3 regions of the Pseudoalteromonas sp. Isolate3 genome follow, and region 3 is predicted to be linked to each of the others. Evidence: predicted binding sites of a transcription regulator. Region 3 holds the regulator's gene; each other region holds the start of a gene.
The links. The regulator sigma-54, encoded in region 3, starts transcription at its own class of promoters, with help from an activator protein. The targets are predictions, from matches to a motif close to GTTGGCACGNNNNTNGNNT.
Positions count from the first base shown of each region.

Region 1: the regulator sigma-54 is predicted to act here: its motif matches at 2,537-2,555, upstream of L1D46_RS10610 (CsbD family protein).
Region 2: the regulator sigma-54 is predicted to act here: its motif matches at 6,004-6,022, upstream of L1D46_RS17095 (flagellar basal body rod protein FlgF).

Region 1 covers NZ_JAKEVN010000044.1:6,285-16,933, reverse strand. Annotated here, with positions in the region: gene metH (methionine synthase) at 1-1,010, shown strand, start outside; gene L1D46_RS20975 (GGDEF domain-containing protein) at 1,220-2,260, shown strand; gene L1D46_RS10610 (CsbD family protein) at 2,301-2,498, opposite strand; gene L1D46_RS10605 (transporter substrate-binding domain-containing protein) at 2,696-3,463, opposite strand; gene hrpB (ATP-dependent helicase HrpB) at 3,633-6,053, shown strand; gene L1D46_RS10595 (acyltransferase) at 6,204-6,641, shown strand; gene L1D46_RS10590 (alkene reductase) at 6,649-7,746, opposite strand; gene L1D46_RS10585 (LysR substrate-binding domain-containing protein) at 7,845-8,732, opposite strand; gene L1D46_RS10580 (MFS transporter) at 8,843-10,024, shown strand; gene L1D46_RS10575 (nuclear transport factor 2 family protein) at 10,114-10,581, shown strand.
Region 2 covers NZ_JAKEVN010000113.1:1,188-11,836, reverse strand. Annotated here, with positions in the region: gene flgK (flagellar hook-associated protein FlgK) at 1-1,413, opposite strand, end outside; gene flgJ (flagellar assembly peptidoglycan hydrolase FlgJ) at 1,427-2,395, opposite strand; gene L1D46_RS17110 (flagellar basal body P-ring protein FlgI) at 2,589-3,683, opposite strand; gene flgH (flagellar basal body L-ring protein FlgH) at 3,696-4,379, opposite strand; gene flgG (flagellar basal-body rod protein FlgG) at 4,395-5,183, opposite strand; gene L1D46_RS17095 (flagellar basal body rod protein FlgF) at 5,205-5,969, opposite strand; gene flgE (flagellar hook protein FlgE) at 6,131-7,483, opposite strand; gene L1D46_RS17085 (flagellar hook assembly protein FlgD) at 7,535-8,215, opposite strand; gene flgC (flagellar basal body rod protein FlgC) at 8,229-8,660, opposite strand; gene flgB (flagellar basal body rod protein FlgB) at 8,663-9,073, opposite strand; gene L1D46_RS17070 (protein-glutamate O-methyltransferase CheR) at 9,209-10,039, opposite strand; gene L1D46_RS17065 (chemotaxis protein) at 10,061-10,649, opposite strand, start outside.
Region 3 covers NZ_JAKEVN010000002.1:42,856-53,504, forward strand. Annotated here, with positions in the region: gene lptC (LPS export ABC transporter periplasmic protein LptC) at 1-308, shown strand, start outside; gene lptA (lipopolysaccharide transport periplasmic protein LptA) at 298-819, shown strand; gene lptB (LPS export ABC transporter ATP-binding protein) at 816-1,541, shown strand; gene L1D46_RS01020 (RNA polymerase factor sigma-54) at 1,659-3,155, shown strand; gene hpf (ribosome hibernation promoting factor) at 3,183-3,470, shown strand; gene ptsN (PTS IIA-like nitrogen regulatory protein PtsN) at 3,474-3,926, shown strand; gene rapZ (RNase adapter RapZ) at 3,927-4,772, shown strand; gene L1D46_RS01040 (HPr family phosphocarrier protein) at 4,788-5,060, shown strand; gene mgtE (magnesium transporter) at 5,272-6,630, shown strand; gene L1D46_RS01050 (YgiQ family radical SAM protein) at 6,665-8,845, opposite strand; gene L1D46_RS01055 (EAL domain-containing protein) at 8,967-10,649, opposite strand, start outside.

The sequences.
Region 1 (10,649 bases), on a different contig from region 3:
GTGAGCAACAAGCACGTAAAAAGCCACGTTCAAAACCAGTTACTTTGCAGCGAGCTCGCGACAACGCAGCTAAACTTGATTGGGACAACTACACGCCACCAGTGCCGAAAAGGTTGGGTGTAACTGAGTTTAAAGATGTTTCGATTGCTACTTTAAGACAGTACATCGACTGGACACCTTATTTCATGACTTGGTCAATTGCTGGCAAATACCCACGTATTCTTGAAGATGAAATTGTCGGTGAACAAGCAAAAAGCTTATTTGCTGATGCCAATGCAATGCTTGATGAGCTTGAGCAAACAGGTGCGCTACAGCCACTAGGTGTAATTGGTTTATTCCCAGCAAACCGAGTAGGGGATGACATTGAGATTTATACCGATGAGTCACGTACAACGCTTTTAACTACATCGTGTCATTTGCGTCAGCAAACGGAAAAAACCGACTTTGCTAACTACTGCTTAGCTGATTATATTGCGCCAAAAGGCACCCCCGATTACTTCGGGGCCTTTGCGGTAACTGGTGGTCTTGAAGAAGATGACCTTGCCGATGCCTTCGATGCTAAGCAAGATGATTACAATAAGATCATGGTTAAAGCAGTTGCAGACCGTTTAGCAGAAGCCTTTGCTGAGTATTTGCATGAGCAAGTGCGTAAAGAGTATTGGGGCTATGCGGTAGATGAGAATCTATCGAATGACGAACTTATCCGTGAAAACTACCAAGGTATTCGCCCAGCGCCAGGTTACCCTGCCTGTCCTGAGCATACAGAGAAGAAGAAAATTTGGCAGTTACTCGATACCGAGCAGCGTATTGGTATGAAGCTAACCAGTTCATACGCAATGTGGCCGGGAGCTGCTGTATCTGGCTGGTATTTTTCTCATCCTGAAGCTAAGTACTATGCTGTGGCGCAAATTCAAAAGGATCAGGTTGAAGATTATGCCAAGCGGACCAACATGACACTTGCAGAAGCTGAGCGTTGGTTGTCGCCTAATTTAGGCTATGAACCTGAATAGTAGTTAGTTATTAGCTTTAAATTTTAAATGAAACGAGCCAAATCTGGCTCGTTTTTTTACTGCTATATTGCCATTATTTTGTGCCCATTTTTTGATCATACTTTTTTATCTTTAATGCATTTTCATAGCTTAATTATTGGTAATTTCCTTCTAATTTAAATATTTGTGTTAAAGTTATTGAGGTTGAGCAAGGAGTCTAAGGTGGAATTGTGATTGATACTGTGAATGCAAGCGAGAGAGATAAAGCGCGATTCTTACGCGTATTTGCATTTATTGGTGCAGTGACCTCTTTGTTGATGTCGGTCACAAGTTATCAAGATGGCTACATCGCGTTAAGTTATTTATTAATTGTTGGCGTTGTAATTTTTGCTTTGCCTTTTTTAATAAAGGGGCGTGATCAATTTATCTCAGTACTCATGCTATACGCACTTTATGCAATGATGTGCTTCTTAACTGTCTCGGGTGGCAGCAATGGCACAGGGCCGTTATGGCTATTTATTGTATCTCCCGTGACCTTTTTTATTCGTGGCTTAAAGCGCGGTGCCTTTGATCTTATATTACTCGCCATTATTATCTCGGTGCTTTTCTACTTTACCGATCAATTAGGTTATTACAGTTATCCGAGCTACTACTTTCCTACACGGGTCATGCTGTGTTTCTCGATTTTATGTATTTTGGCCGGCTTCTACGAATATTACCGTAATAAATACAGTTTGCAGTTAATGGAGCAACTTAAGCTTAATCAAAAGCTTGCTCGCACAGACGCGATGACAGAACTCGCTAATCGTCGCTATGCAACAGAATGTTTGCAAGATGAGCGCTTTGGTGAAGGGTCAGTGTTTTTACTGATGGATGTTGATAACTTTAAACAAATCAACGACACCTACGGACATCAAGTGGGCGATGAGGTGCTGATATTTTTTGCTGATGTATTTAAAAAAGTGTGCGCAGAAGGAGATGTTATTTCCCGTTGGGGCGGCGAAGAGTTTTTAATTGTGATCCCGACAGGCTATGAACTTAGGGCCAGAAAAGTAGCTGAAAAAATCCATAAAAAACTCGCTGAAAAGCCATTTAAGAGTGGCCAGCATCGTTTTCATGTCACCTTAAGTATTGGCTTGTACGTGCGCGTTGCTGGTGAGAGCATGGATCATTGTTTAAACATTGCCGACAAACGGCTATACCGCGCTAAATCACAAGGTAAAAATCAAACGGTCGCTGAAGTAGATTTAGCAAAGCATGAGCCAGCTTAAAATATAAAGCCGCAATAAGCGGCTTTATTGATTGCTCAAATTAATGGCCTTTTTCAAAGTCGCTGACTTCACGCTCAGCTTCTTCTTTCGATTTACCGTATTTTTGCTGAAGCTTACCAACCAGCTCTTTACGGCTACCTTCAATTTTATCTAAATCATCATTGGTAAGGTCACCCCATTTACGTTGTGCTTTACCTTTAAGCTCTTTCCAATTGCCTTCTAAACGATCGCTGTTCATCATAATCTCCTTACTTTGTTAAACATTCACTTTAATTAAAGCAATCGCTGTACCATATGTTTTATTTGGTTAACTTGTTGATTAGTAGTTGTTTTGTTTTTTATGATAGTAAGGAGGGAGGATAGAAAGTTGCAATTACTACGTAGTTTTTAAAGAAAGTCTGTAAAATTTTCTGTTCCGGTAGTGCTTTATGCTGCTCAGTGACTTTTAGATGTATAGCGATTTATTATACGTATATATTCTTCAGTTGATTTGAGCTTACGTAAGCTCTCGTTAAATAGGTCTCTTAAGGCTTCGTCACGAAATAAAAAGCCGTTCGAATTCTTGCCAAATAATGCAAATCGTTGCACTGGTTCAGAGACATCAATTTCCCCCTTGATGTTAATTAATGCTCGGTAATAGTCAAAAATTTTACCGTCCATCTGGATCACCTCATAGCGCTTTCGATACAAAAGTTGTACTTGTGCTAATTGATCATAAGTTTCTGCGTATTGTGGATTTTCTCTGGCCATTACTTGATATTCTGGCGAGAGTAATTCTTTAGCACCTTGCCATGAAAGAACACTAAAGTGTTTTAATTGGCCAATAGAATTAAGCTGAAGGTTTTGTTTGGTTAGGCTAAAAGCAAAGTTCTCATAGCTGTAAGCAATATCTGAAAAGTAGCCGCTCATTCTATGAGTCTCGATAACTTTTTCATTTATATCATAAACAACATCAACTAAGTTTTCATTGTATAAAGTGATCCGTCTTGCATAGGGGGCGTAGACGAATTGTATTTGATAACCATGTGCACCGAGTGTCGCGCGAAGCAAGTCCGGAATAATGCCGGAGTTGTCTTCAACCATTACCCAAGGCGGCATGGTATTTCCAAGTGCTACCGTAATTTTTTGCTGACTAAACGCATTTTGAAACGGCAAAACCAAAAGTAGCAAGGTGATTAAAATGTGAAAGTAAATCCTGAACAAGTTAATTCCTTATCCTGATTTTTGTTTGGTTGCTTAATCAAGAATAAGCCTAAACAGGCAGAATGCAATGTTTTCACTTGTAAAGCTCGATACAGAAAATAAGCCTCTATTCATCGCAACTTTTGATTTTTTGATACAATGCGCGAAAAGAAAGTAAGAGATACCTAACGTGCTGCCAGTTCAAGATATTTATCAATCCCTGTTAACCATATTACAGAGTAACCCTATGGCCTTATTGCAAGCGCCACCGGGAGCAGGTAAATCAACATGGCTGCCTCTTACCTTGATGCGCGAAGGGCACTTTAAACGCATTGTAATGTTAGAGCCAAGACGACTCGCCGCTCGCAATATTGCTCAGTACTTGGCAAGTCAGCAAAATGAAAAAGTCGGCGGAAGTGTCGGCTTACGTATTCGTGGCGAATCAAAAGTAAGCGCTGCAACAAAGCTCGAAATAGTCACCGAAGGCATGCTGACGCGTATGTTACAAAATGACCCAGAGCTAAGTGATGTTGATTTACTTATATTTGATGAATTTCACGAGCGCTCAATTGCTGCTGATACAGCTTTGGCATTTGCCCTCGAAACACAGGCGGCACTTCGCGATGATTTAAAAATCTTACTGATGTCGGCAACCTTAGACGGCGATCGTTACAGTGACTTTTTTAGCTGCCCTATTATCTCATCTCAAGGGCGAAGCTACCCCATTGATGAAGTGTATATTCCACTTAAAGACGAAAGCCGCTGGCTTGATGATATACCCGCCGTGATAAAACAGGCGCTTAGTGAGCAAACGGGTAGTGCTTTAGTATTCTTACCAGGACAGCGTGAAATCATACGCGTTCAGCAATCTCTAAACGATTTAGCTGATAGTGTCGAAGTATTTAGCTTGTATGGTGAGCAAAATAAAAACGAGCAACAAGCTGCTATAGCGCCAGCTAAAAATGGCAAACGCAAAGTGGTATTAACCACCAATGTGGCTGAAACCAGTTTGACCATTGAAGGAATACGCATTGTGGTTGATAGCGGCAAACGCCGTGCTGCTAATTTCAATTTAAAAACCGGTGTCACTGAACTTGTTACTCAAAGTATCTCTCGTTCTTCAGCTATACAGCGCGGTGGTCGTGCTGGACGTATTGAGCCGGGGGTTGTGTATCGATTAGGCTCTAAGCAAACCTTTGAGCGCCGTAACAGCCATGATGCGCCAGAAATTCTTACCAGTGATATTAGTCAGTTGTTATTAGAGACAAAACAGTGGGGGGCATCACTTGCTGAGCTAAGCTTACTCGACCCACCAAGTAGCCAGCAAATTAAGCAGGCAACGGCACTTTTGAAAATGCTCGAAGCTATTGATGAAAATGAAAAGCTGACCTCGCTTGGCAGCCAAATGCTGAGCTATGGAGCCGATATTCGCCTCTCGCACATGCTTATTAAAGCAAAGCAACTAGAGCAGCGCATGCCTGGTATTTATATATTAGCGGGGTATTTAACTGCACTGCTTGAAAGCCGCATTAGTATGCCTGCTGATCTTAATTTGGCATTACATAGTCAGCACAGCAAACCGCACCCAGTATTTAAGCAGCAATTAACTTATTGGCTATCACGCTTGCAGCTCAAGCCGGTTGATGAGCTTAAAACAGAGTATTTAGCGGTGCTGGTGGCGCTTGCTTTTCCTGACCGGCTAGCAAAAAAGCGCGGTAATGGTTATTTACTTGCCAATGGTGCGGGCGCAGACTTAAGTGAGGAGTTTTGGCATAACGATGATTATATTGCCATTGCTCACATGGGCGGTCATAAGGGAAACCGTGTTTTCGCTGCTGTTGCCTTTATGCCAAGTGAGCTTGAAGATGAGCTTTCGCATTTATTTACTGAGCAAACTCGCTGCGAATACGATGAGAAAGCAGGGCGCTTTATCCATCAAGATGAGCTCAAGCTCGGTGCTATAACCATAGCGAGTCAGCCAAGTAAACAGCCCCTAGATAAGAGCGAGCGCACTAAAGCGTGGTTAAACTTATTTAGTAAGCAGGGCTTTTCGTTATTTAATGAACAGCCCGACAGTGAGCAGTTACTGATTCGAATGAGCTTAGCAAGTAAGCTATTACCCGAATCATTCCCACTTTTTAATCGTGATGAATTAATCGTTGATAACCAATGGCTTGCACCTTATTTTGATGATATTAAAAACCTTGAGCAGTTAAAAAAGTTTAACTACAGCGAAGCGATTAAAAGCTGTTTTGATTGGCAGCAGCAAAGCTTATTAAATGAATTACTGCCCTTACGATTAATCGTGCCAAGTGGTTCAAATGTAAAAGTGACTTATCAGCTTGATGGCCCTGCAAAGCTAAGTGTTCGTATGCAAGAAGTGTATGGCATGACCAGTACGCCTTTACTTGCGCAAGGTAAGTTGCCGTTATTAATGGAGTTATTATCGCCAGCTCGGCGACCGCTGCAGCTAACCCAAGACTTAGCTAACTTTTGGCAAACAAGTTACCGCGACGTGCAAAAAGAAATGAAAGGGCGTTACCCAAAACATTTTTGGCCAGACAACCCTGCCATCAGTCAAGCGACCAACAAAGTGAAAAGTAAAATGTGACTGTAATGAAGTGAGCGCTTAGCTCAGCTTTATTGCCTACCTTAGAGCTGTTCACTTCATAAACCGTTACAATTTCTAGCCTTGTTTTGGTTTCTCTTTTACTGGTTGTTTAGTAGTCTGAATTAGTCATTAGTAAAAAAGAGAAAGTCGGTGTCTGCTGCTATAACCCTTACTCAATACGTTAAAAAACGCACAGGTGTGCCCATTGGCCATAAAGATTCGCTGCGCAATATGCTGACACGTTCGCTAGGGGCGAGTTCGTTTTATCTATTTTGGCGATATTGGAACCCGGTGTGGAGCTATTATTTGTCTCGTTATGTGATGAAGCCTTGCAATGACATTATGCCGGTTTGGTGTGCCGTTGTGGTGACCTTTTCCGTAAGCGGAGCGCTGCACGATTTAGCAGTGAGTTTAGTGAAGTTAAAGCCAATATTCTTTTTTACTCCTTGGTTTACTGTGATGGGCGCTTTGGTATTGCTAAGCAAGTACAGCCAACTTCAGTTTAGCTCTGCTCCTTGGTGGTTAAGAGCGCTCGCCAACATCAGCTTTATTGTGCTGGGCTATTGGTTGACGAGCTTACTTTTTTAGCGTGTTATTACGTTGCTAAAGGGTAGTCGGTGTAGCCTTTAGCACCGCCTCCAAATAAGGTATCTGGATCATGCTGAGCAAGCTCAATACCTTGTTCAATACGAGCTGGCAGATCTGGGTTGGCAACAAACGGACGACCAAAGCCAATTAAATCAGCCCAACCTGCGGCTAATGCTTGCTCTGCTTTATCGCCAGTGTACTTGCCTGCATAAATCATTAATCCGGCATAGTTTTCACGTAGTGCTTGCTTAAAGCTTTGCTCCATTAGTGGCGCGTCATCCCAATCAGCTTCGGCAATGTGCAAGTAAGCAACGTTTAGGTCATTGAGTACTTTTGCTGCGCCAATATAGGTTTCAAAGGGGTTATCATCAACCGTACCATTGAGTGTTGTGAGTGGTGCAAGGCGCACGCCTACACGCTCAGCGCCAATTTCATCACAAACCGCTTGTGTCACTTGTTGTAAAAAACGTAAGCGGTTTTCTAAACTGCCGCCGTATTCATCAGTGCGTTGGTTCGACTCTGAATCAATAAATTGATTAATTAAATAACCATTAGCAGCATGTAGTTCAATACCATCAAACCCTGCATCAACTGCATTACGGGCAGCTTGGCGGTATTCGTTTATAACCTGTTTGATGTCGTCATGGCTCATTGCGAGTGGCAGTGATGTGGCAACAAAGTCGGGTTTGTCATCTTCATCAATAAAAACTTTTACGTCCTTGGCTGCAATGGCTGCAATGGCTGATGGCGCAATGGGTTGCTCGCCACCCGTGTTACTTGGGTGAGACACTCGGCCAACATGCCAAAGCTGAGCGAACATAATGCCACCAGCTTGATGAACTTTGTCGGTTACTTTCTTCCAACCGACAATTTGCTCGGGAGTATAAATACCCGGCGTCCAAGCATAGCCCTTACCTAGCGCTGATATTTGTGTACCTTCGCTAATGATTAAGCCTGCGCTGGCACGTTGGGCATAGTAGTCGGCCATTAACTCATTGGCGATATCACCCGGTTGTGATGAGCGAGAGCGAGTCATTGGTGGCATAACAATGCGGTTTTTTAATGTATGACCGGCAAGTTGTACGGTTTCGAATAATTTGTTCATTACGGCTCCTTAAAAGCGAATATGCTTTCAGCATAACGAAAGTTATTTATGAAATTAATGCCAGTAATCACAAAACACTTTTGCTAAAAATGAAAAAACTATAGCGTTAACCTTGGTGCTATAAAGTCTAAAAATGCTAATACTCGTGATGACACACCGCTGTTTTGATAATACACCGCATGCACTTTTTCGCGGCGATTAGGGCTCAGCACTTCGCCTTCGAGCACTTTTACTAAACGGCCTGCTTTTAAATCTTCATTGATCATAAATTCCGACAACAAGGTAATGCCGTGACCTTGAATACAAAGCTGGCGAACAGTTTCACCACTTGAAGCACTGATTGAAAATTTAAGCTCTAAAGGCGTGGTTAGCGGCCAGTGGTTTAAATGCGGTGCATCGGTAAAACCAATAAGTTGTTGTGAGGCTAAGTCGGTTAGCTCATTTAATGGTGGTGCAGCTTGTAAATAATCAGGGCTTGCTACTAGCTGTAGTTTGCTTATGCCCAAAGTGCGCGCATGCAAGTTTGAATCAGCAAGTTCGCCAATACGAATGGCAATATCGGTTTTATGTTCAAGCAAATCGATAATGTTGTCGTGGCTGGTGATCTCGAGCTTTATATCAGGATAAGCGTGATTAAAGGCTTTTAAATGTGGCGCTAATTGGTGAAACACAAAGGGGCTCGCGGCATCGACTCTTAACTTTCCTGATGGGGCACTGTGTAGGAGTTTTAAGGCTTCTTCGCCTTGTGCAAGCTGACTGAGTGCTTCTCTAGCATAGCCTAAAAATAACTCGCCTTCTTCGGTCAGCTCAATGCGCCTTGTGGTGCGATTGAATAAAGTAACGTTTAAGGATTTTTCGAGCCGAGTCACCGCCCGTGATATTTTTGCTACTTGCTCATCTAAGGCATTGGCTGCACTTGAGAACCCGCCGGTATCAACCACGCTAATAAATGCTTCTAAATCTTGGGTATTGGAGACAACACTCATGGCTTTACCTTTTCATTTTTGACAAAAGTATTTTGTCACTATCGCTATTTTTTGCAAATTTAATTTTAGCCACAATAGTCGCACTTTCAAAAATTAATAGAGGATATGTGATGCCAATAGCATTACTTGCGTTAACTCTCAGTGCGTTTGCCATAGGCACCACTGAGTTTGTGATTGTCGGCTTAGTACCAACTATCGCTGATGATTTGATGGTTTCGTTACCGAGTGCTGGGTTACTTGTTAGCTTGTATGCATTAGGGGTTGCGGTGGGGGCGCCAGTACTAACTGCGCTTACTGGGCGCTGGAATCGAAAACATGTATTACTTAGTTTAATGAGTCTTTTTGTTATCGGTAACTTACTGGCTTGGCAAGCACCTAGTTATGGTAGTTTGATCACCGCAAGGGTTCTAACAGGCCTTGCTCATGGGGTATTTTTCTCAATTGGTTCAACCATCGCTACCGGGCTTGTCAGTAAAGATAAAGAAGCCAGTGCTATCGCGATTATGTTTACTGGTTTAACGGTTGCATTAGTAACCGGTGTGCCATTAGGGACTTGGATTGGTCAACATTTTGGCTGGCGAGCGACCTTTTTAGTGGTGTCTTTATTGGGTTTAATAGCACTTATTGGCAGCGCATTTTTAATTCCAAGCAACTTAAAGCAAAGTAAAGCAGCCGCGTTGGGTGAGCAATTAAAGGTAATGGTGCAACCTAGGCTTTTACTGGTGTATTTGATGACCATACTTGGTTATGGTGGGACATTTACTGCTTTCACTTACTTAGCGCCCATTTTAGAGCAGCAAACTGGTTTTGCATCTGCCACCATTAGCTTAATCATGCTGGTTTACGGGGTATCGGTTGCTGTTGGGAATATCTACGGTGGTAAGTTAGCCGATAAAAAGGGCCCGATTAGTGCGCTTACTATTATCTTTAGTGCTTTAAGTATTGTGCTATTAGTACTGACCTTTACCATGCAATCTAAAGTAGCAGCGGTACTAACCATACTCGTATGGGGGGCATTTGCATTTGGTAATGTTCCTGGGCTGCAAGTTTATGTGGTTAAACTTGCTGAAAAATTCACACCCAATGCAGTTGATGTGGCCTCTGGGTTAAACATTGCAGCGTTTAATATCGGTATTGCGCTAGGTTCAGTGTTAGGAGGCGTTGTCGTTGAAAACTACTCATTACAAGACACTGCTTGGATTGGCGCTATTATTAGTTTAGCGGCGTTAATTGCAACAAGATACAGCGGTTATTTAGATAAACGAGCGCTTATAAAGCCACAAACAGCTTAAAAATAAACTATTGATAGTTAGGGGTTTTGTCGTTATTTTAGGTTCGTAATTTGATTCTTAGTCAATAACTAAAACCACAAGGAATAACGATGAAGCACCTTTATTTTCTGGCTATTTGTTTGCTAAGCGCATTTAGCAGCCATGCAAAGCAAGCTAACCCAGAGCTGACAGCATTAGCACAGCAGTACTTCAATACCATGGTTGCAACACAAGCACCTAATGCCACCAAAAAAGAGTTAGAAGCCTTTTTAGCTTTATTAACTGACGACGTAGCAAACCAGCACTTACCTTATCAAACTGATGATTCAAGAGAACCAGATGGTAAAGCCATGATGCGCAAAGGCATGACTTTTTACCTTGGGGCGCACACTGAATATCAAGCAAACTTACTCGATATCTTTATTTTTAATGATTCGGCCATTGCCTTACGTTATACCCATCACGCTAAAGGTATACACCCACAAAACCAGCAAGAAATTGAATACACGCAAACCATTATGGATGTGCTCGAAATAGAAGATGGCAAGATAGCGGTTATTCGTAAATACCACGAATGAATCCATCAATTTTGAATTAGGCTACTTTTCTACGATCCTTTTTCATATAAATAACCTAAACTTAATGA
Region 2 (10,649 bases), on a different contig from region 3:
GTTATCAATATCTGAGACTGTACCAGCAGAAATACTTGCGTCACTGGTGTTATTAATATCGTTCGCAGTTCGAATAGGTGATGCTAATGCTAAGTCTTCAGGGCGTTCCGTTGCAAGCTCTAGGCTCGTAGAAGCCTGAGAGTTCAACTTAACCATAAATTGGTCACCGGTATTGGCAGCACCCGATACATTGAGTTGTAAACCAAATGACTCTCCGCCAGTGATGGTTGATGAGTCAATCACACCTGCTGTCACATTCGCTGTTGACGCGGTGCCAATTGGTTCGCCTTTATTATCTATTGCCTGAATTTCAACAGTCGTGGCACTGGTATAAGTAACGATAAAATCACTTGCTGGCAATTCGCTGCCTTTACCTGGCTCAAGAGTTGCCGTCATTGTTGATGTGCCCGTATTGGCTTGATAACCAAACGCATCAACCGTTGGAATAGCAAAAATATCACCACCAATTTCACCATTAGCGTCCATACCTAAGCTATTTTGTTGGTTAAAGGCATCAGCTAACGCTAACCCCATTTGACCTAGCTGGTTTTGCGCTGGCACTAAAATGTCGTCACGAAATGCCAATAATCCACCTATTTTGCCTTTCAACTTACTTACATCAACTTCAAGCGGCACAGCTTTGCCACCGTTTACATCAAGTTTCAGCTCTTTAAAGTTCGGATCAGGATCGCCACTGAATGAAAACAAGTTAAATGTACCACTTTGCATGACAAGAGCTTGGCCTGAGCCTAAATACACTTGCTTTTCGCCGTTATTACCATCAAGGGTTTCAATATCAATCAGCTCAGATAAGTCACGAATCGCTTTATCGCGTTCATTGTATAAACCACTTGATACTGACTCACGATCAGTACCATGAACCGACGCAATCTTAGTATTCAAATCACTGATATTTTGGATCAGGTTATTTGCTTCTTCAGAAAAAATCTCTAGTTGCTCATTTACCACTGCTTTTTGGTCAACCACAATGCTCGATAATCTGTCCATTTGATCAATTAAGTTTTGTGCATCAGTCATTACCAGTGAACGAGCTACTGTTGATGACGGTTGATTTAAGCTTTCTTGTACATTGTTAAAAAACGAATTGACACTCGTTGATAAGCTGTTTGACTCTTCAGAAAACAAGCTATCTACACGGCTTGCTTCAGTCACAAATTGATCAAAGAATGTTTTATTAGAGGTATCTCTATTTAATTGCTTCTGCGCAAATTCATTCAGTAAGCGATACGTTTCACCACGACCCACTTGGTTGTCGATCATGGTTGTGAACTCTGTACGCTCACGCACATAGCCCTCGGTATTAACGTTGGCTATGTTTTTACTGGTGGTTTGTAAAAGCTCAGAATTAGCTCTTACACCGGCATTTGCTATGTCATATAAGCTAAATGACATCAGGGTCTACTCCTTAACGTACCAATGAAGCAGCGACACTTTGAAGCTCAACACGCTTCAATACCTGCTTAATTTTATCGGCATAATTTGGATCAGTTGCATAACCTGCTTTTTGTAACGAATCTAAAAAGGCTGCAGGCTCTGCAGTATTATTGAGTGCTTCTTGATAACGTGGGTTTTCATTTAAGAAATCCACAAAGTCGTTAACACTGTCTTTAATCGATTGATAAGAACGGAAACTTGCTTGCTTTTTAACTGGCACGCCTTGTTCAAACTCAAGCGTGACTTTGCTCGCTTTATCACCTTGCCAGCTCGTATCCGATTTAATATTGAATAAGTTGTTACTACTTGTGCCATCGGCTTTACTGATAATGTGTTTACCCCAACCTGTTTCAAGGGCTGCTTGAGCAACCATCACAGCAGGATTTAAACCAATCTTCTGTGCAGCATTTTTTGCGTGCTCCCAAACAGAGCTAATAAAAGACTCCACATCTTCAAAGCGGTTTTCTGTTTGCTCGTTTGCTGTTGTATCTGCGACAGCTTGCGGTTCAGCCTTAACATCAGTTTTGCTATCAACCACACCGCTTGCCCGTTTATCACTATCAAAGTCAGCAGTAGTTCTAAGCACAGAACCAGGAGTAAACTTCTTACCGTCAGGCGAAAGCTGCTGCACTATCAAGTCAGCTAGGCCGAGCGAGCCATTAGATGAAAGCTCAACCGACATTTGTTGATCATGCATCTCTTCAAAAAACTTAACGCCGCTTGAATTAAATGGGCTGTCTTTATCTTCAAACGCTTCATTTGCTTTACGCATACTTTTAAGAAGCATTTGAGTGAAGATAGATTCGAATTGTGCCGCCGCTTTTTTCAGCGCCTCTTTTGACGCATCGCTAGAGGCATCACTTTTCAAAGCACTTTGACGTAATGAGTCTAAGTTACCTAAATCAAAAAAGTTTTGCTTGTCGAGATGATTAGTATCCATCAGCTTTTTGACACAATAGTTAATAATGAAAAATAAAATGCAAAAATTGCGCCAACAAAAAACTATATAAATGAATAGCTAATAACTGATATAGGAATGGAGTGACTTCAGAACAAAGATTTGACTGATATCTGTGAGCTGAATGATTTAATAACTACTTGAAACAAAAACGCGCTCGAAAGCGCGCTTTAATTTAAATGATAACCAGTTGCCCGTTTATCGCCCCCGCTTCTTTTAAAGCTTCTAGAATCGCCATTAAATCACCCGGTGCGGCCCCAACCTCATTGATGGCTCGAACGAGATCATCAAGATTAACACCAGGGTTAAATACAAAAGCACGTGAGTCATCTTCATTAACATCAATAATGCTTTGATTTGTGACAGCGGTTTCACCTTCACTTAAGGCATTTGGTTGTGACACATTTTGCAGCTCAGCAATAGTGACCGTCAAACCACCGTGCGTAATAGCCGCAGGCTGCAGCTTCACATTTTTACCAATCACAATTGTACCAGTGCGCGAGTTAACAATAATTTTTGCAGCGGTGTCTGCCGGCTTAAACTCTAAGTTTTCAAGAGTAGACAAATACGCAACACGTTGAGATGCATCACGCGGTGCCAATACACGAACTGAGGCTGCATCGATTGCCTGCGCGCTATCAGGGCCAACTAAATCATTAATTGTTTGCTCTAAGCGTTTTGCCGTTGTGAAATCAGGGCGGTTTAAATTAAAGGTAATGTAGTCACCTTGCATAAACGGGCTCTTAATAGCACGCTCTACAATGGCACCGTTTGGAATACGACCTACCGTTGGCGTGTTAATAATGACCCGGCTACCATCAGCTCCTTCAGCACCTAGACCACCAACAACTAAACTGCCTTGTGCAATCGCGTACGTATTACCATCAACCCCTTTCAAAAAGGTTTGTAATAAGGTACCACCGCGTAAACTACCTGCACTCCCGATAGACGAAACCGTAATATCTATGGTTTGCCCTGGTTTTCTGAATGCCGGTAGCTCTGCATGAACAGCAACGGCTGCAACATTTTTAATTTTAGGTTTTAAGCTATCTGGTAAAGTAATACCAAAGCCATTTAACATGGCTTTAAAGCTCTGTTGAGTAAATCTGCTTTGTTCACCTGTGCCTGGCAAACCTACAACCAAACCATAACCGACTAATTGGTTTGCACGAACACCTTCAACCATAGATACATCTTTGACTCGCTCAGCCTGTGCAGAAAACTGCAGGCTAATTAAGCAAAGAGCGATGATGTATTTAAACCCATTCATGACTTTGTTCCTCTAAAATGGGAAAAGCGAACTACTAAAGAAACGAGACAGCCAACCTGCGCTTTGTGTTTCTTGAATTTGCCCTTTACCTGAATATTGAATTCGCGCATTGGCAATTCGGTTTGATGTTACTGTATTACTAGCTGAAACATCTTCTGGACGAACTAAGCCTTCAAGGCGAATAAACTCTTCGCCAGTGTTCAACGTAAGCCATTTTTCACCGCGAATAACTAAGTTTCCATTGGGTAAAACACGCATCACGTTGACAGAAATATCACCAAATAAGCTGTTTGATTGATTAGACTTTGAGTCACCTTTAAACGATGCCCCCGAGCCAATACCAAATTGAATACTATCACCACCAATGTTAACTGGATTACCTCCCAGACCAATTACTGGATCTAAACTCGCATCCGTTTCTTTATCTGTTTCGGTTTTAGCTGCTTTGGTCGCTTGAGTAGACTCTTGCAATTTAACAGTGATGATATCGCCAGCGCGTAGAGCCTTTTTATCTGAGTACAAGTCATTTGATGAATAACTATCAAACAACGACCCCGTTGGTACCATAGGCTCTGTTGTAGGCTCCGGGTACATAGGCGCATAGTAAGGGTCATCCTGAACCACATGATGATTTTGCGTTGTCATACAACCACCCAGCATTAATGCTGCCGATGTGACTAAGATAATATTACGCATGCTGCCTCCTACCCATTAAAGCTGCTGATTAATGTAACTAAGCATTTCATCAACCGCTGAAATCACTTTTGAATTCATTTCATAAATTCGTTGTGTTTCAATCAAGTTAACGAGCTCTTCTGTCACATTCACGTTAGACGTTTCAAGAGAACCTTGAACCACACTGCCTAAACCATCGATACCTGGGTTACCTTGCACAGGCGCACCACTAACAGCGGTTTCTGTGTATAAGTTTTGCCCCATGGGCTCAAGACCCGATGGATTAATAAAATCACTAATAGTTAGCTGACCAATTACCACATTGTCTGGTTGCCCTGCGATACGAACTGACACTTCACCGTCTTGCGAAACAGTGATTGATTGTGCATCATCTGGAACATTCATTTCAGGCTGCAAGGGAAAACCCGCTCCCGATGTCACAATTCGACCATCTTCGTCAGTCGTGAATTGACCATTACGTGAATAGGCAATATTGCCATCAGGTAATTGCACTTCAAAAAAACCAGGACCTGAAATCATCCAATCCAATGAATTTTCTGTGGTAAGCATGTTACCTTGTGAAAAGTTCTTTTGGTTAGCAACCACTTTGGCACCGGCACCTAGCATTAAGCCCGATGGCATTTCAGTGTCTTGTGACGAACGACCACCTGGTTGGTTAATGTTTTGATATAGTAAATCTTCAAATACGGCGCGGCTTTTTTTGTAACCGACCGTGCTGGCATTCGCGAGATTATTTGAGATCACCGAAATATCGGTTTGCTGGGCGTCAAGCCCGGTTTTACTGATCCATAATGCAGGATTCATAACTCTACCCTCTCAGTCATCTTAAACAATGCGTAACAGCTGATCTTGACGCTCATCGAGCTCTTCGGCTGTTTTCATCAATTTAACTTGTAATTCAAATTGGCGTTGATTGCTGATCATGTCGACCATTTCATGCACTGGGTTTACATTCGACATCTCAAGCGTTCCCGACAGTACTTTCACGTTCGGTGAAATATCACAAAAACCACATAGATCATTTACCAACATATCTTCTTTTGGTCGGAATAATCCGTCATTACCTTTTTCAAGCTGAGTGTTATCAGCCTCAATCACTTTCAGCCGATCAACTACTTCTAAAAAGTTAGCAGGCGCACCTTGTGGGCGAACCTGAATAGCGCCATCTTCACTAAACTCAACTTTCTCGATAGGTAACGGCAAAATAATTGGACCACCTTCGCCAATTACTTGACGGCCGTGGCTAGTGATCAACGCGCCATCTGGAGTAATGTTTAATGTGCCAGTTTTTGTGTACGCCTCATTGCCTGATGCATCTTGTACACTCAACCAACCACGGTCACTCATCGCGATATCAAGCTCGCGGCCAGTTTCAACAAAGCCACCCGATTCCATATTAGATCCAGGGCGTTCTTGCATTGCAAACACCCTAGATGGCAAACCTTCACCGAAGGCTTGCATAGAGCGAGCTTGTGCAAAATCAGCTTTAAAGCCAGTGGTGTTAGCATTAGCAAGATTGTTGGCCTTGAGTTCAAGACCTCGCAAACTTTGCTTTGCACCCGACATGGCAATGTAGACCATTTTGTCCATAACATTGACTCACTAAAAATACGATAACTAAGAAATGCAATAAAAGTGCCAAAGTAAAATTGACGCTAAAATAGGAAAGAAAAATGAGGTCGGTAAAATGAAAAAAGGCTGCCAATAGAGGGAGCAGCCTTCGTGTCGGATTTAGCTTAGAGCCGCTAAAATTAACGGATCTGTAGGATATTTTGTTGTAGTGTTGAGTTAACCTCAAGCGCACGTGAATTTGCCTGGAAGTTACGCTGCGCACTGATCAAATCAACAAGTTCACTAGTTAAGTTAACATTCGACTGCTCAAGCGCAGATGAGTTAATTGAACCTAAAGTACCTGAACCTGGTTCGCCAGCAATCGGCTCACCTGATGTTAAACTCTTCTTCCAAGCAGTATTACCTACTTGTTGCAAGCCTTGTGAGTTCGAAAAACGTACCATCGCAACTTGGCCAAGGAAAGAAGTATCACCATTACTGTATGAAGCAACAATTTTACCATCGGTACCAATATCGATACCTGATAGACGACCAACAGTCGCACCATCTTGCTCAAGCGCTTTCACTTCAAAGTTACTTGCATATTGAGTCGGTATTTTATTCGTTGTACCAGCTTCATCGCGCCAGTTAATGTTTACATCATCAGGGAAACTCGCACCATTAGACAGTAAACCAGATATACCGCCTGAAGGTATTGTTAATGGATTAAACGTAGCATCCGTATTTGCAGTCCCATCTGTGCTTTGTGGTAAACCACTTGAGTCAAACTGAAAAGTTGAAATAGGTGTATATGGCGACGCAGTTTGCTCAGTACCATTAGCAGCAAACGGCTTTTCATCAAGTGTTGCAAACACTTGCCATTCATTATCATTACCAGTCACTGCTGCGTCAGTTTTAACAAAGAAGAACTGTAAAATGTGTGGCTCACCTAAAGAATCATACACCGTGGTTGATGTTGAACTGTTGTACGACGCACTTGTCTCTGGGTCAAATGGTGTAACTGCTGGCGTTAATGCACGAGAATCTAAGTTAAACGACGAATAAACATTGGTCGTAGCGCGTGGAGAACCTGATGCATCAGGAATTTGTAGCGCAGAAGATGTGCTTAAACTAACAGAAGTTGTATCACCCGTTGCTTCATCAACAGGGAAACCTTGTAAGTAGTTTCCGCTAGCATCCACAATAAAGTTGTCTTTATTAAGTTTGAACGCACCAGCACGAGTATATGTAAAATCTTGTGCACCTAGGTCATTTGCCATGGCAAAGTAACCTTCACCAGTAATTGCTAAGTCCAGTGAGTTATTAGTGAAAGATAATGAACCTTGGTGGAATTGCTGTGCCACCATTGTTGTTCTTACACCGTCACCATTTTTTGTTTTACCAGAACTAAATACTGATGATGCGTACACATCAGCGAACTCTGCACGAGACTCCTTAAAGCCCGTGGTATTGACGTTAGCAATATTATTTGCTGTAACGTCTAAATCTTTTTGCGCGGCTGCTAAGCCTGTTAATGCAATATTGAAGCTCATAACTCACCTCTAACCTATCTCTTAGCCTAAGCTAACCCAAACCTTTTTTACTTATGCGATTTCAGCTATATCAGTTAGCCTAACCGCACCCTCTTTTGTATTTACGATAATGCCGCTGGCGCCATTAATATTGACACTTTCAATATTCTTAAAGGTCGCCATTGGCATACTGCTGTAGTCTCCATTTACAAAGCCTTCAGCACTAATGTCATACTCACCTTCTGGTAGTACATTGCCATCGTTATCTTTACCATCCCATTCAAAACGAAGTGCACCCGCTGACTGCGAACCTAATTCAATCGTGCGCACTAACTGGCCCGATGAATCTGTTATTCTTAACGTTAGAGACTCAACGGCAGTTTCTGCAACTACCGACCCTTTAGCGAGATTTTCACCATCAAAATCAATCGTGTCAGACTCAAGTAATGCTTGCTTACCAACAAGGGTAGAAGCCTGTAACGCAGAATTTGATGTCATTGAAGCAGTCAGTGATTCAAACTTCTCATTTAAGTTTGAAATACCCTCAGCCATAGTGAAGTTCGTCATCTGCGCAATCATTTGATCATTATCAGCTGGCTTGCTTGGGTCTTGAAACGACAACTGTTGTGTTAAAAGTGAGAAGAAGTCTTCTTGCGTTAAAGTATCATCTTTCTCTTCTGTTTTATTTTGATTGTCTTGCCAACGTAAATTATCTAAATACGTGGATGACGCACTGCTGATGTCGTTACTCATAACTTATCCTCGGTTACCGCTGCCCAAGCAACAGTGTTTTACTTAACATTTGCTTAGCTGCATCAGCAACTTGCACATTTGTTTGGTAAGAGCGAGAGGCAGAAATCATATTTGCCATTTCTTCTACAACATTAACGTTAGGCTTATAGATGTAACCATTTTCATCAGCACTTGGATGGTTTGGGTTATATTCAATTTGCAGAGGCTTATCACTCTCTACAATGCCTAGTACTTTAACGCCAACAGAAGAGCCCTGAGGATTGCTTTGTGATGCTGACGCTTTAGTCAACTCTGCAGCAAAAACAGGATGGCGCGCTCGATACGTCTGATCTTGGCTAGAACTAATCGAATTCGCATTCGAGATATTACTGGCAGTAGTATTTAAGCGGACATTTTGCGCGCTCATACCGGTTGCTGAAATATCAAAAACATTATACAAACTCATGATTAAGCTCCTTGACTACCGAGGGCTTTTTTAAGGCCTTTAATTTTACTACTCATAAATTGCAGGCTTGCCTGATACTCTAATGAGTTCTGTACATACAAGTTTCGTTCCACTTGTATATCAACTGAGTTACCATCACCTGTATCTGCTTGATTTGGCGTACGAAACATTTCGGCATTACCAACAAAACGACTGCCTCCGGCTATATGTTTAGCATCGGTTCTTACCATACTATTGCCACCTTGCTGGTTGCTTTTTGCCGCTTTTAATGCCGAGGCAAAATCGATGTCTTTCGCTTTATAGCCCGGCGTATCAGCATTAGCGATATTTGTCGCTAATAACTCAGCGCGTTGTGAACGGATCAACATCGCATGCGGATGAACTCCAAATGCTTTATCAAAACTGATAGCCATAACCATCTCCAAAAAATTGACTCTGCAGTGAACAATGCAAAAGATAAGCCAAAAATAAGGAGTAAGCTTTATTTGTATAACAGACTGAAAAATAGATAAATTTAGCAACCTAAGGACTAGGTTGCTAAGGAGAGTTTACTTTTTTTGATAGATAATACCAGGGTTACAACGAACCATATCAAAGCTGTCACTAAGGCCCGCCATTGATTCAGATGCACCTAAAAATAGATAACCTTTAGGGTTTAAAGCTTGAGCAAATTGCGAAATGATTTTAGCTTTTACTTCTGGTGAGAAGTAAATTAACACATTACGACAAAATATAATGTCAAACTTGCCCATTAAGGCGTATGAATCTAGTAAGTTTAAATGTCTAAAGCTCACCATTTTGCGAATAGGTTCAACAACCTGAGCCATTCCATTACCGCTGTCCTTAAAGAACTTCTGACGTCGTTCCATCGACAAACCACGAGCAAGGGCTAACGAGTCGTACTCAGCGTTCTTACACATATCAAGCATGGTATTAGAAATGTCTGTGCCAATTATTTGCGCTCCCATCTTTAATACGCCAGGGTTTTTAGCCTGAAACTCAGCGACCGACATGGCAATAGAGTATGGCTCCTGCCCTGATGAACTTGCCGCTGACCATATTTTCAATGGTCGACGAACATCTTTAAGTTCAGGGAATAGCTTCGTTTTCAATAGCTCAAATGGGTATTGGTCTCGAAACCAAAGCGTCTCATTGGTGGTCATCGCATCAACCACAGCGGCACGAAGCTGCCTCTCATGAGGACTTAAGGTTTTACTTACCAACTGTGATAAAGACTCGACATTAAAACGTGCCATAAGCGGCGCTAGGCGACTTTTTACTAAGTAAAGTTTGTTATCACCAAGCACGATGCCACATTGTTGTTCTAAGAAAGAGCGGAATTGATCGTATTCGCTTTGTTGTAAATGCTTATTTTCCAAAGTAATACCACCTATAAATAATTAATCACAATGAACCCACTTTTTCACAGCTGTTGCTAATTCATCTGGGTTAAATTTTGCAATAAAATCATCGGCACCTACTTTTTCAATCATTGCCTGGTTAAATACCCCACTTAAAGAGGTATGCAAGATCACATGAAGAGGTGATAATTTTGGATCTGCTTTAATTTCGGCGGTTAAGGTATAACCATCCATTTCCGGCATCTCTACGTCAGATATCAATAAGCCAACGCGCTCAGTAATATCATTTTTACAATCAAGCTGAGCAATCTCACGTAAACGTAATAATGCTTCTTTGCCGTTTTTAGCTAACTCAGTTTGTACACCTAACGGTTCAAGCGCACGTTTAACTTGGTTTCGAGCTACCGCTGAATCGTCAGCAATAAAGACAATACGCTCACCTAAATCACGCTGAATTTCACCCTCACCAACCACTTCAGCACTCACTTCAGTGTTAACTGGACAAATTTCGTTTAAGATCTTTTCTACATCAAGTATCTCAACTAACTCATTTTCAATCTCAGTGACCGCTGTTAAGTATGAATAACGTCCCGCACCTGAAGGCGGTGGCATTATTTTTTCCCAGTTC
Region 3 (10,649 bases):
TATTTACTATTTATGGCGACCAGCAGGTTTGGCAAGTAAAAGCCAAAGAAGCCACTTTATACGAAAATGATCAGCTGATTTTTGAAGGGGATGTAGTTGCTAAAAACTTAACCCATAACGGTATGATCGAAGATATAAAAGCAGAAAACATTAATGTCGACATTAATAAAATGACCATGTTTTCAAAGCAACCTGTAACACTAACGGGACCGAATTTAAAGATTACCGGTAAAGGCTTAAAAGCCGATTTAAAAACCGAAATTGTTGAGTTAACTAACCATACACGAACCATATACTATGACCAATAAACTGAAGAAATTACTCCTGATCCCAAGCTTATTGATTGCGTTTTCCGGCACCGCTGCCGAGCAAACTGGCGCACAAATTAGCATTAGCTCAGATCGCCAAGTTGGTAAACTAAAAGATGGCGTTGGCATATTTGAAGGTAACGTAGAGATCGTGCATGGTAATCGTCGTATTACAGCAGAACGTCTTGAAGCACACGGCGGTGATACCGAAGGTACAGTAGAGCTAATTATTGCAACAGGCAAACCAGCTTACTTCGAAGAAAAACAAACGGATGGTTCCGTAATGAGCGCCAGTGCTGAAGAAGTTCGTTATGATGTTGCGAAACGCTTCTTAACCTTAAACGGTGAAGCTGAAGTTACCCAAGCTGGTCAAAAAGTAACAGCGAAAAGCATTACCTATGATATGGCTCAGCAGCTTATCAGTGCTGAAAAAGACGAAAACTCATCAGATCGTGTACACACTATTTTAGTACCTGTTGAAAATAAAAAAGACAATAAAGGCCAACCATGAGCACATTAAAAGCAGAGCTTTTAGCTAAGAGCTACAAAGGCCGCCAAGTGGTTAAAAATGTCGGTCTGGAAGTTGAAGCAGGCAGTATTGTTGGCTTGCTTGGCCCAAATGGTGCTGGTAAAACCACGACTTTTTACATGATTGTAGGCCTAGTTCCGAGCGACAAAGGTAAAATTAGCATCGATGATAACGATATTACCCTTTTGCCAATGCACAGCCGTGCGAGGTTGGGTATTGGTTATCTACCGCAAGAATCTTCGATTTTTCGAAAGTTAACAGTTTACCAAAACTTGATGGCTATTTTAGAGACTCGTAAAGATCTAAATAAAACCACGCGGGAAGAAACTCTAAATAGCTTATTAGATGAATTTAGCATCCAACACATCCGTGATAGTCAAGGTATGGCTCTATCTGGTGGTGAACGTCGCCGCGTTGAAATTGCTCGCGCATTAGCCGCTAATCCTAAATTTATCCTTTTAGATGAGCCTTTTGCTGGTGTTGATCCAATTTCAGTGTTAGATATAAAGAAAATTATTGAGCACCTAAAAAATCGTGGTATTGGTGTACTAATTACTGACCATAATGTTCGAGAAACCCTTGATGTTTGTGAAAAAGCCTACATTGTTTCTCATGGGGAGCTAATTGCATCAGGCACACCTGAGCACGTATTAGCTGACCAAACTGTACGCGATGTTTATCTAGGCGAGCAATTTAGGCTGTAACCATTACGCCACCGACTAGAGCATCTGCTAGACTTATAACAATGACAATAAATCGATAATAACTTAACTGTCTTTGCACAGTTATCGATAACTTAAAAAAAGGATTGTTAGGGATACATGAGGCAATCATTACAGCTGCGCATGGGCCAGCAACTTACAATGACTCCACAACTGCAACAAGCTATACGTTTGTTGCAGCTCAGTACATTGGATCTCCAACAAGAAATTCAAGAGGCGCTAGATAGTAACCCTTTACTTGAAGTGGAAGAAGCGGATTACAACGAAGAAAGCATCGGCAAAAATGAGCAAAAAGCTGAATCTGACGATGTGCAAGTCAGCGCTTCTGCAGACGAAGCACCTAGCGAATATGAACAAGAAAGCAGTGATGCTCTAAATAAAGACACTGTAAGTGACGATTTAGCTATGGATGTTACATGGGATGAGTACATGAGTGCCGCTCCATCAACATCATCAGGGCCAATGCCAGAAGATGAATCTATTTATCAAGGTGCATCGACCGAAACCCTTCACGAATACCTTATGTGGCAATTACAGCTAACTCCCTTTAGTCCGACTGATGAAGCGATTGCTGTGGCAATTGTTGAGGCTATCGATGACTCTGGTATTTTAACGGTAAGCTGTGAAGATATCGTCGAGAGCTTTAATCAAAATAGTGATGAAGAAGAAATCGAACTTGATGAAGTCGAAGCGGTCCTAAAGAGAATTCAATTGTTTGATCCTGTCGGTATTGGGGCGCGTAGTTTACAGGAATGCCTGTGTATTCAACTTCGCCAATTCGATGCAAACACGCCATATTTAGCTGAAACTAAAATGGTTTTATCTGAGCATATCGAATTATTAGCGAGTCGCGACTATCGAACTTTGATGAAAAAGACTAAGCTTAAAGAAAATGAGCTTAAAGAAGTAATGACGCTAATTCACAGCTTAAACCCTAAGCCTGCGGATAGCATAGTACGCGAAGAGTCTGAGTACGTCATACCTGATGTATCAGTGAAAAAAGTAAAAGGTCGCTGGGTGGTTGAGTTAAACCCAGATAGTATGCCAAAGATTAGAGTGAACAGCCAATATGCGGCTATGTCTCGCTCTGTTAAATCAAGTAGCGACAGCCAATTTATTCGCTCTCACTTACAAGAAGCAAAGTGGTTTATTAAGAGCTTAGAAAGCCGTAACGATACACTATTAAAAGTGACCAACTGTATCGTTCAACAACAACAAGCTTTCTTTGAGCATGGCCCAGAAGCAATGAAGCCGATGGTGCTAAATGATGTTGCTGAAATGGTCGAAATGCATGAATCGACGATTTCACGAGTAACAACGCAAAAATATATGCATACCCCTAGGGGTATTTTTGAGTTGAAATATTTCTTCTCAAGCCATGTCAGCACTGAAAATGGTGGTGAGTGTTCTTCAACAGCAATACGCGCTTTAATCAAGAAGTTAGTCGCTGCAGAAAACTCGGCTAAACCATTGAGTGATAGCAAAATTGCAGATATATTGGCTGAGCAAGGAATTAAAGTAGCTAGACGTACAATTGCAAAATATCGTGAGTCTCTAGCAATACCTCCGTCTAATCAGCGTAAGAGTTTGATTTAGACGTTTTACATAGAAGGAAAAATGCTTATGCAACTAAATTTAACTGGTCGTCATGTAGAAATCACTGATTCATTAAGAGACTATGTAAACACCAAGTTTGCGAAACTAGAAAGGCATTTTGACCATATTAATAATGTTCATGTCATTCTAGATGTAGAAAAATTAAGCCAAAAAGCAGAAGCAACTTTACATGTAAACGGAGGCGAATTGTTCGCTTCTACAGAACATCAAGATATGTACGCAGCCATTGACTCGTTGATCGATAAGCTTGATCGCCAAGTCATTAAACACAAAGAGAAATTAGCTCGACATTAAATTATGAAACTAAGTTCACTTACTAATCAGGACTGCAGCAAAGCTGCGGTCCTTTTTAATAGCAAAAAAAGAATTCTTGAATATATCAGCGAACTGGCTCACCAGCAGCTTCCTCATTTATCTCAACAAGATATCCTAAATGCTTTACTCAACCGAGAGAAGCTAGGTAGCACCGGTATTGGCCGAGGTATTGCTATTCCACATGGCCGAATGAGTGGCGCCGATGAACCTCAGGCGTTTGTCATAGTGAGTGAATCCCCAATCAATTTTGATGCAATTGATAATCGCCCTGTTGACATTTTCGTAGCACTCATCGTACCAGATGGTGACTCTCAGCTTCATCTAAAGACCTTATCAACAATTGCTGATAGACTTAAAGATAAAGAGTTTTGTAAACAGCTGCGTAGCGCTACTACCGATCAGCAACTGTTTCAGGTTATATCAGCAGAGGCATAAATGGAATTAATCATTATCAGCGGTCGCTCAGGCTCAGGTAAATCGGTCGCTTTACGAGTACTTGAAGACTTAGGTTATTATTGCGTTGATAATATTCCAGTCAATTTACTGCCTTCGCTCGTGCGTAGCGTATCAGATAACTACGATAAAATAGCGGTCAGTATTGATGTGCGTAACCTTCCAAAAGAGCAGCAAGAATTTAATGATATTCTTGAGTACCTGCCAGGTTTCGCAAATCCAACACTTTTTTACTTAGACAGTGATGACCAAACCCTGATAAAACGCTTTTCAGAGACTCGTCGTTTACACCCATTATCCATTGATTCTTTGCCACTTGATCTGGCTATTAAACAAGAAAAAGTCTTACTCGATGTGTTGATCACTCGTGCTGATTTTATGATTGATACCACAGATCTCAGTGTTCATCAGTTAGCAGAATCAATTCGCGAAAAGATTTTGGGTAAAAAGGATAAAAAACTGATTATCACTTTTATGTCTTTCGGCTTTAAACACGGTATTCCAAAAGAAGCTGATTACGTATTTGATGCACGTTTTTTACCTAACCCACACTGGGAACCTGATTTAAAGCCGCTAACGGGTCTAGATCAACCAGTAAAAGATTACTTAGCTAGCCACAGCATAGTGCAAAAGTTCACATGGCAAATTCAAACATTTGTACAAACATGGCTACCACACTTAGAGCGTAACAACCGAAGTTACCTTACCATTGCCATTGGTTGTACTGGTGGCCAACATCGCTCTGTTTACTTAGCGCAAACAATTGGTGAGAGTTTTGCTAAAAGCCATGACAATGTAAAAATTCGCCACCGTGAACAAGACATTTAATTAGGCACTATTATAATGCGCGCTGAAGATACCTTTTTAATTCAAAACAAACTCGGCTTACATGCTCGCGCAGCCACTGTTTTAGCCCAATTAGCAGTACAATTTGATGCTAAAATTACGCTTTATCAAGACGATAAAGAAGCTGAAGGTGACAGCGTATTGGCGTTAATGCTACTTGAAAGCAGTCAAGGTAAAGAAGTTAGAGTCGTTTGTGAAGGCCCTGATGCTGATGCAGCATTAACTGCAATCGGTGAATTAATCGCACAGCGCTTTCACGAGCAAGAATAGCATTTGCTAAGCCTTCAAGATTTACGGTAAACTTAATTAGGATATTTGAAATTCCTTTTAAATATCCTACTTTTATATCGCTCGCTTTTCTAAGTTGCAAAACTCTTAATAAATTTATCACAGTGCGACGATATCTCTGCAAATACACCACAAAGCAACTATGCTGTATTTGCTCAGCCTATATAAACTTTTTTCAGTTGTAAGGACGCCAATGCCAGAAGCCTTTGAACAAGATTACCCACTACAACAACTCAAACAAGTGACCAAGTCACTCAATAGTGGTCAATTTGTTCAAGTGCGCGGTATGTTAGCCAAAACGGCGCCTTGTGATACAGCCCTTTTACTTGAGTCTTCTCCCCATAAAATTCGTCGTATGCTTTGGCAGCTGGTTGATCCAGATGTGCGTGGTGATGTTCTAGAAGAACTGTCTGAAGATGTACGTCTTGGTATTATTGCGCAGATGGAACCTGAGCACATTGCTGCCGCCACCGAGGACATGGACGACGATGACTTAGGTGAGGTTTTACGTAGCCTTCCTGATACCGTATATCAAGACGTAGTTAGTGCAATGGACTCGCAAGATAGAGAAAGGGCTACTCAGGCACTTTCTTATCAAGAGCGCTCTGCCGGTGCCTTGATGAACAGCGATACGGTAACAATTCGCCCAGATGTTACTTTAGATGTAGTGCTACGCTATTTACGCCTACGAGGTGAGCTACCAGAAGGCACTGATGACTTATACGTTGTTGATAAGCATAACTGCTTCCTAGGAGCACTTTCGTTAACTACACTGCTGACAAGCCCATCTGATAAAATTGTTCGCGATTTAATGGATGAAGATTGTGAGTCTATACTTATTTCAATGGATGAAAGTGATGTAGCACAACTTTTCGAACGTCATAACTGGATTTCAGCCCCGGTTGTTGATGACAACGCACACTTGCTAGGTCGTATTACCATCGATGATATCGTTGACGTAATCCGCGAAGATGCTGAACATAGCATGCTAAGCCTCGCTGGTCTTGATGACGAAGAAGATACCTTTGCGCCAGTGCTAAAAAGTTCGCAACGTCGCTCTATTTGGCTTGGAGTTAACTTATTAACCGCATTGCTAGCGGCAATTGTGGCAAGCTTTTTTGAAAATACCTTAGCAATTTTGCCTATTTTGGCAGTACTCAATGGTATCGTACCTTCAATGGGTGGCGTTGCAGGCAGTCAAACTTTAACACTGGTTATTCGTGGTATAGCCGTTGGCCATATTAATCAAACTAACCAACGCTTCTTATTACTCAAGGAATTAGCGATTGGCGCACTGAATGGCGTTATTTGGTCGATATTAATTGCCGGTGTTGTTGCCCTATGGCAATGGGACTTTAAGCTCGGTGCAGTATTAGCCTTTGCAATGTTTATGAACCTGGTTGCTGCAGGTATTGCGGGTGCAAGCATTCCATTAATTCTCAAGAAAATGAAAATTGACCCTGCCCTCGCTGGCAGTGTGGTACTAACAACCGTTACCGATATTGTCGGTATCTTTGCCTTCTTAGGTACTGCAACGTGGTTATTAATCTAATCTGAAAACGGCCCTTTAAGGGCCGTATTTATTTCTATTTACTTGCACGCTGCTTATTTTTACCAACTCTTGGTTTAGTATTGGCCTTTTTAAACTGGCTAAAACCGGTATGACGCGTCAGTGCCGCGCGGCCTTTACCACCCTTCCCTTTAGCTGCTTTCTCGTTGCGACCTTCTTCCGGTACCAAACAGTTTGGCCCCTTACCGATTAGATTCGCTTTGCCCATTTTTCTTAGCGCTTCACGGATCATCGGCCAACCAGCAGGATCATGGTAACGTAAAATCGCTTTGTGTAAACGACGCTGGCGGGCGCCTTTTGGTACAGGCACTTGCTCAGTGTTATTTTTAATATTGCGTAACGAGTTCATCTCAGTATGATAAATCGTCGTTGCGTTGGCCATTGGCGACGGATAAAAGTTTTGTACTTGATCAAGCTTAAAGTCATTACTCTTTAACCAAAGCGCCATATTAACCATGTCTTCGTCTTTAGTTCCTGGGTGAGCAGAAATAAAGTACGGGATCAGATACTGCTTTTTACCTGCTTCTTTTGAGTATTTATCAAATAGCTCTTTAAACTTATCATAAGCACCCATACCCGGCTTCATCATCTTAGATAATGGGCCATCTTCGGTATGCTCAGGGGCAATTTTTAAATACCCGCCTACGTGATGGGTAACCAGCTCTTTTACATAGCGTGGATCTTCAACTGCTAAGTCATAGCGTACGCCTGAAGCAATTAAGATTTTCTTCACACCCTTCACATCTCGGGCTTTTTTATAAAGCTCAATGGTTGGCGTGTGATCCGTGTCCATATGCTTACAAATATCAGGATAAACGCATGATAAACGACGGCAAGTACTCTCTGCTTTTTTACTCTTACAGCGCAACTTATACATATTCGCAGTCGGTCCACCTAAGTCAGAAATAACCCCAGTAAAGCCCGGTACCTTGTCACGAATTTGTTCAATTTCATCAATAATTGATTGCTCTGAACGGCTTTGAATAATACGCCCTTCGTGCTCTGTGATCGAACAGAAAGAACAACCACCAAAGCAGCCACGCATAATGTTCACTGAGGTTTTAATCATTTCATACGCAGGGATTTTGTCATCACCATAACTTGGGTGCGGAATACGTTGGTATGGCAAACCAAATACACCATCCATTTCTTCTGTTTCTAGTGGAAATGCTGGCGGATTTACCCAAATAGAACGGTCGCCATGACGTTGAAATAACGCACGTGCACAGCCTGGATTTGTTTCTTGGTGCAAAATACGCGACGCATGGGCATAAAGCGGCTTATTCACACTCACTTGCTCAAACGCTGGCAGTTTAACGTAGGTCTTTTCCCATGGTTTAGGACGTGCAGGCTGAACAGTTATTGGTTTGGCTGCTTCAGCACTTAGATCAATACCCGCTTTTTTAAACTCGGATTTACTACAACCTACATCATCTGCGCCATACGGGTTTGGAATTGGATCAATCTTACCGATTTTATCGATAGCTGTAGAGTCACTACCACGCCAACCCGGCAATGGTTCCTTACGAATTACCGCGGTACCACGTATATCTTGAATTGTCTCGACCGACTCACCTGCGGCAATACGGTGAGCCACTTCAACAAGTGGACGCTCAGCATTACCGTAAATTAAAATGTCGGCTTTGGCATCAAACAGAACACTTCGGCGTACTTTTTCTTGCCAGTAATCATAATGAGCAATACGACGTAAACTCGCCTCAATACCACCGATGATCAGCGGCACATCTTTATAAGCTTCGCGACAACGTTGGCTATATACAACCACCGCACGGTCAGGGCGTTTACCACCTATGTTACCTGGCGTGTATGCATCATCATGACGCATACGCTTTTCAGCGGTATAACGGTTGATCATCGAGTCCATATTACCCGCCGTAACACCAAAGAATAAGTTAGGCTTGCCTAACGCCATAAAGGCATCTTTCGAGTTCCAGTCAGGCTGCGCAATAATACCAACGCGAAAACCCTGCGATTCAAGCATGCGGCCAATCACAGCCATACCGAAACTTGGGTGATCAACATATGCATCACCACTGACAATGATCACGTCACAGCTATCCCAGCCTAACGCGTCCATTTCTGCACGAGTGGTCGGTAAGAATGGCGCCGTGCCATAGCATTCAGCCCAATACTTAGGGTAAGAAAACAGGCCTCGCTCGGCTTTTAATGCGCTCATAAAGTGTACTCTGCTAACAAAAGGGGCGAATTATACCCCACTCTTATGCATTATTATAGAAAACAAAACGCCCTTCACGTGGAAGGGCGCTGTTTAATTCATATGCACTTACTGTAACTAGCTATTGCTTAGCTTGCAGGTAGGTAATTAACTCTTTTTCTGGCATAGGCTTAGCGTACATGAAGCCTTGCACTTCATCACAGCCAAGCTGGGCTAAATAATCTGCTTGCGCTTGTGTTTCGACCCCTTCTGCAATAGTTTTTAAGCCTAACCTTGCACCAAGAGAAATAATTAACGCTGCAATCGCCTGACAATCTTGACCTGGTAAATCTTTAATAAAAGCACGATCAATTTTAAGTCTATCAAGCGGCAATTTTTGCAAATAACTCAACGACGAGAACCCTGTACCAAAGTCATCAATCGCAATCTCAATGCCAAACTCTTTAAGCTCTTTTAATGTCGTGATCACATTAGCTAGTTCATCCATAACCACACTTTCGGTTACTTCAAGTTCGATAAACTGCGGCTCTACATTGTATTTTGTTAAAGTGTCTTTAACTTGCTGTGCATAGCCTTTAACTTTAAATTGTGGCACCGACACATTCACAGCAATACTTATTGAAAAGCCTAATGCTTCTAAGCGCTTTTGCTGCAAACATGCTTGCTCTAGCACCCACTGGCCTATATCAACAATTAAGCCTGCATCTTCAGCCATAGGAACGAAAATCGCCGGTGAAATATACTGACCATTACCCGAAGGCCAACGAAGCAGCGCTTCGCAGCCAATAATCTCAAGGGTATTTAAATCAAGTTGCGGCTGAAACCAAACCTCTAATTTACGTTGTTCGAAATCTTGGCGAAGTTGTCTGATGATACCTAAACGCCACGCCATTTTCTCTTCCATATCTGGGGTATAAGTCACCACCATTTCAGAAGATTGTTTTTTAGCTTGGTTAAGAGCAATGTATCCCAGTTTTAATGTCTCAATTCCCGCTTTTTGAAAGTCACCTTGATAACATAAACCGATGTTAAAATTGATTGGCAAAATGTGTTCGCCCGCATTAAAAGGCAAACTTAAATGCTCGCGAAGTAGCTCAACATCACACTCATTAACTGGTAACAATAGACCGAACACATCTGCACCAATACGTGAGAGCAACTCAGCATTAGGGTACTCTTGTTGTAACCTATCGACAATTGCGTTCAGTAATAAGTTACCGATCTCTTGACCTAAGCCGTTATTAATATCAGAGAATTGCGCAACATCAATTAATAAAAATACAAAATCACTTTTACCCGGTTGATAGTAACGCTCAACTTTATTCATGAAATCATTACGATTCGATAAGCCAGTTAAAATATCTTTATATGCAGCATCGCGTAAACGGTTGAACAATCTAACATTATCAAGACCAACACTGACATTAGTCAGGAATATCTCGGCAAATTGTAATTGCGAAGGACTTGGCGTGTGCTCGGTTTCTAAGTAAATAGCTGCTTGGCGATTTTTACTTTTGAGTAAGTATGTACTGTCAATATCCGTATGTTGATGTTCACCTTGCGCCAAGCAATTATTCACTTGCATGATGATACGACCATCATCAAGTTGCTCAACACCTTGACCTATAAAATCATTGTATTGAGCGCAACCGCCTAAAACATAAACCTGATTATCATCTTCGATTGAACCACACAGTAAGCCTTGCGGTTCACAATCCAAAATAATTGAAAGCTGTTTGATAACCGCCATCGAAAAAGCTTTGATATCGGTAAAACCAAGAATGGCTTTTGATGCATACAAAAT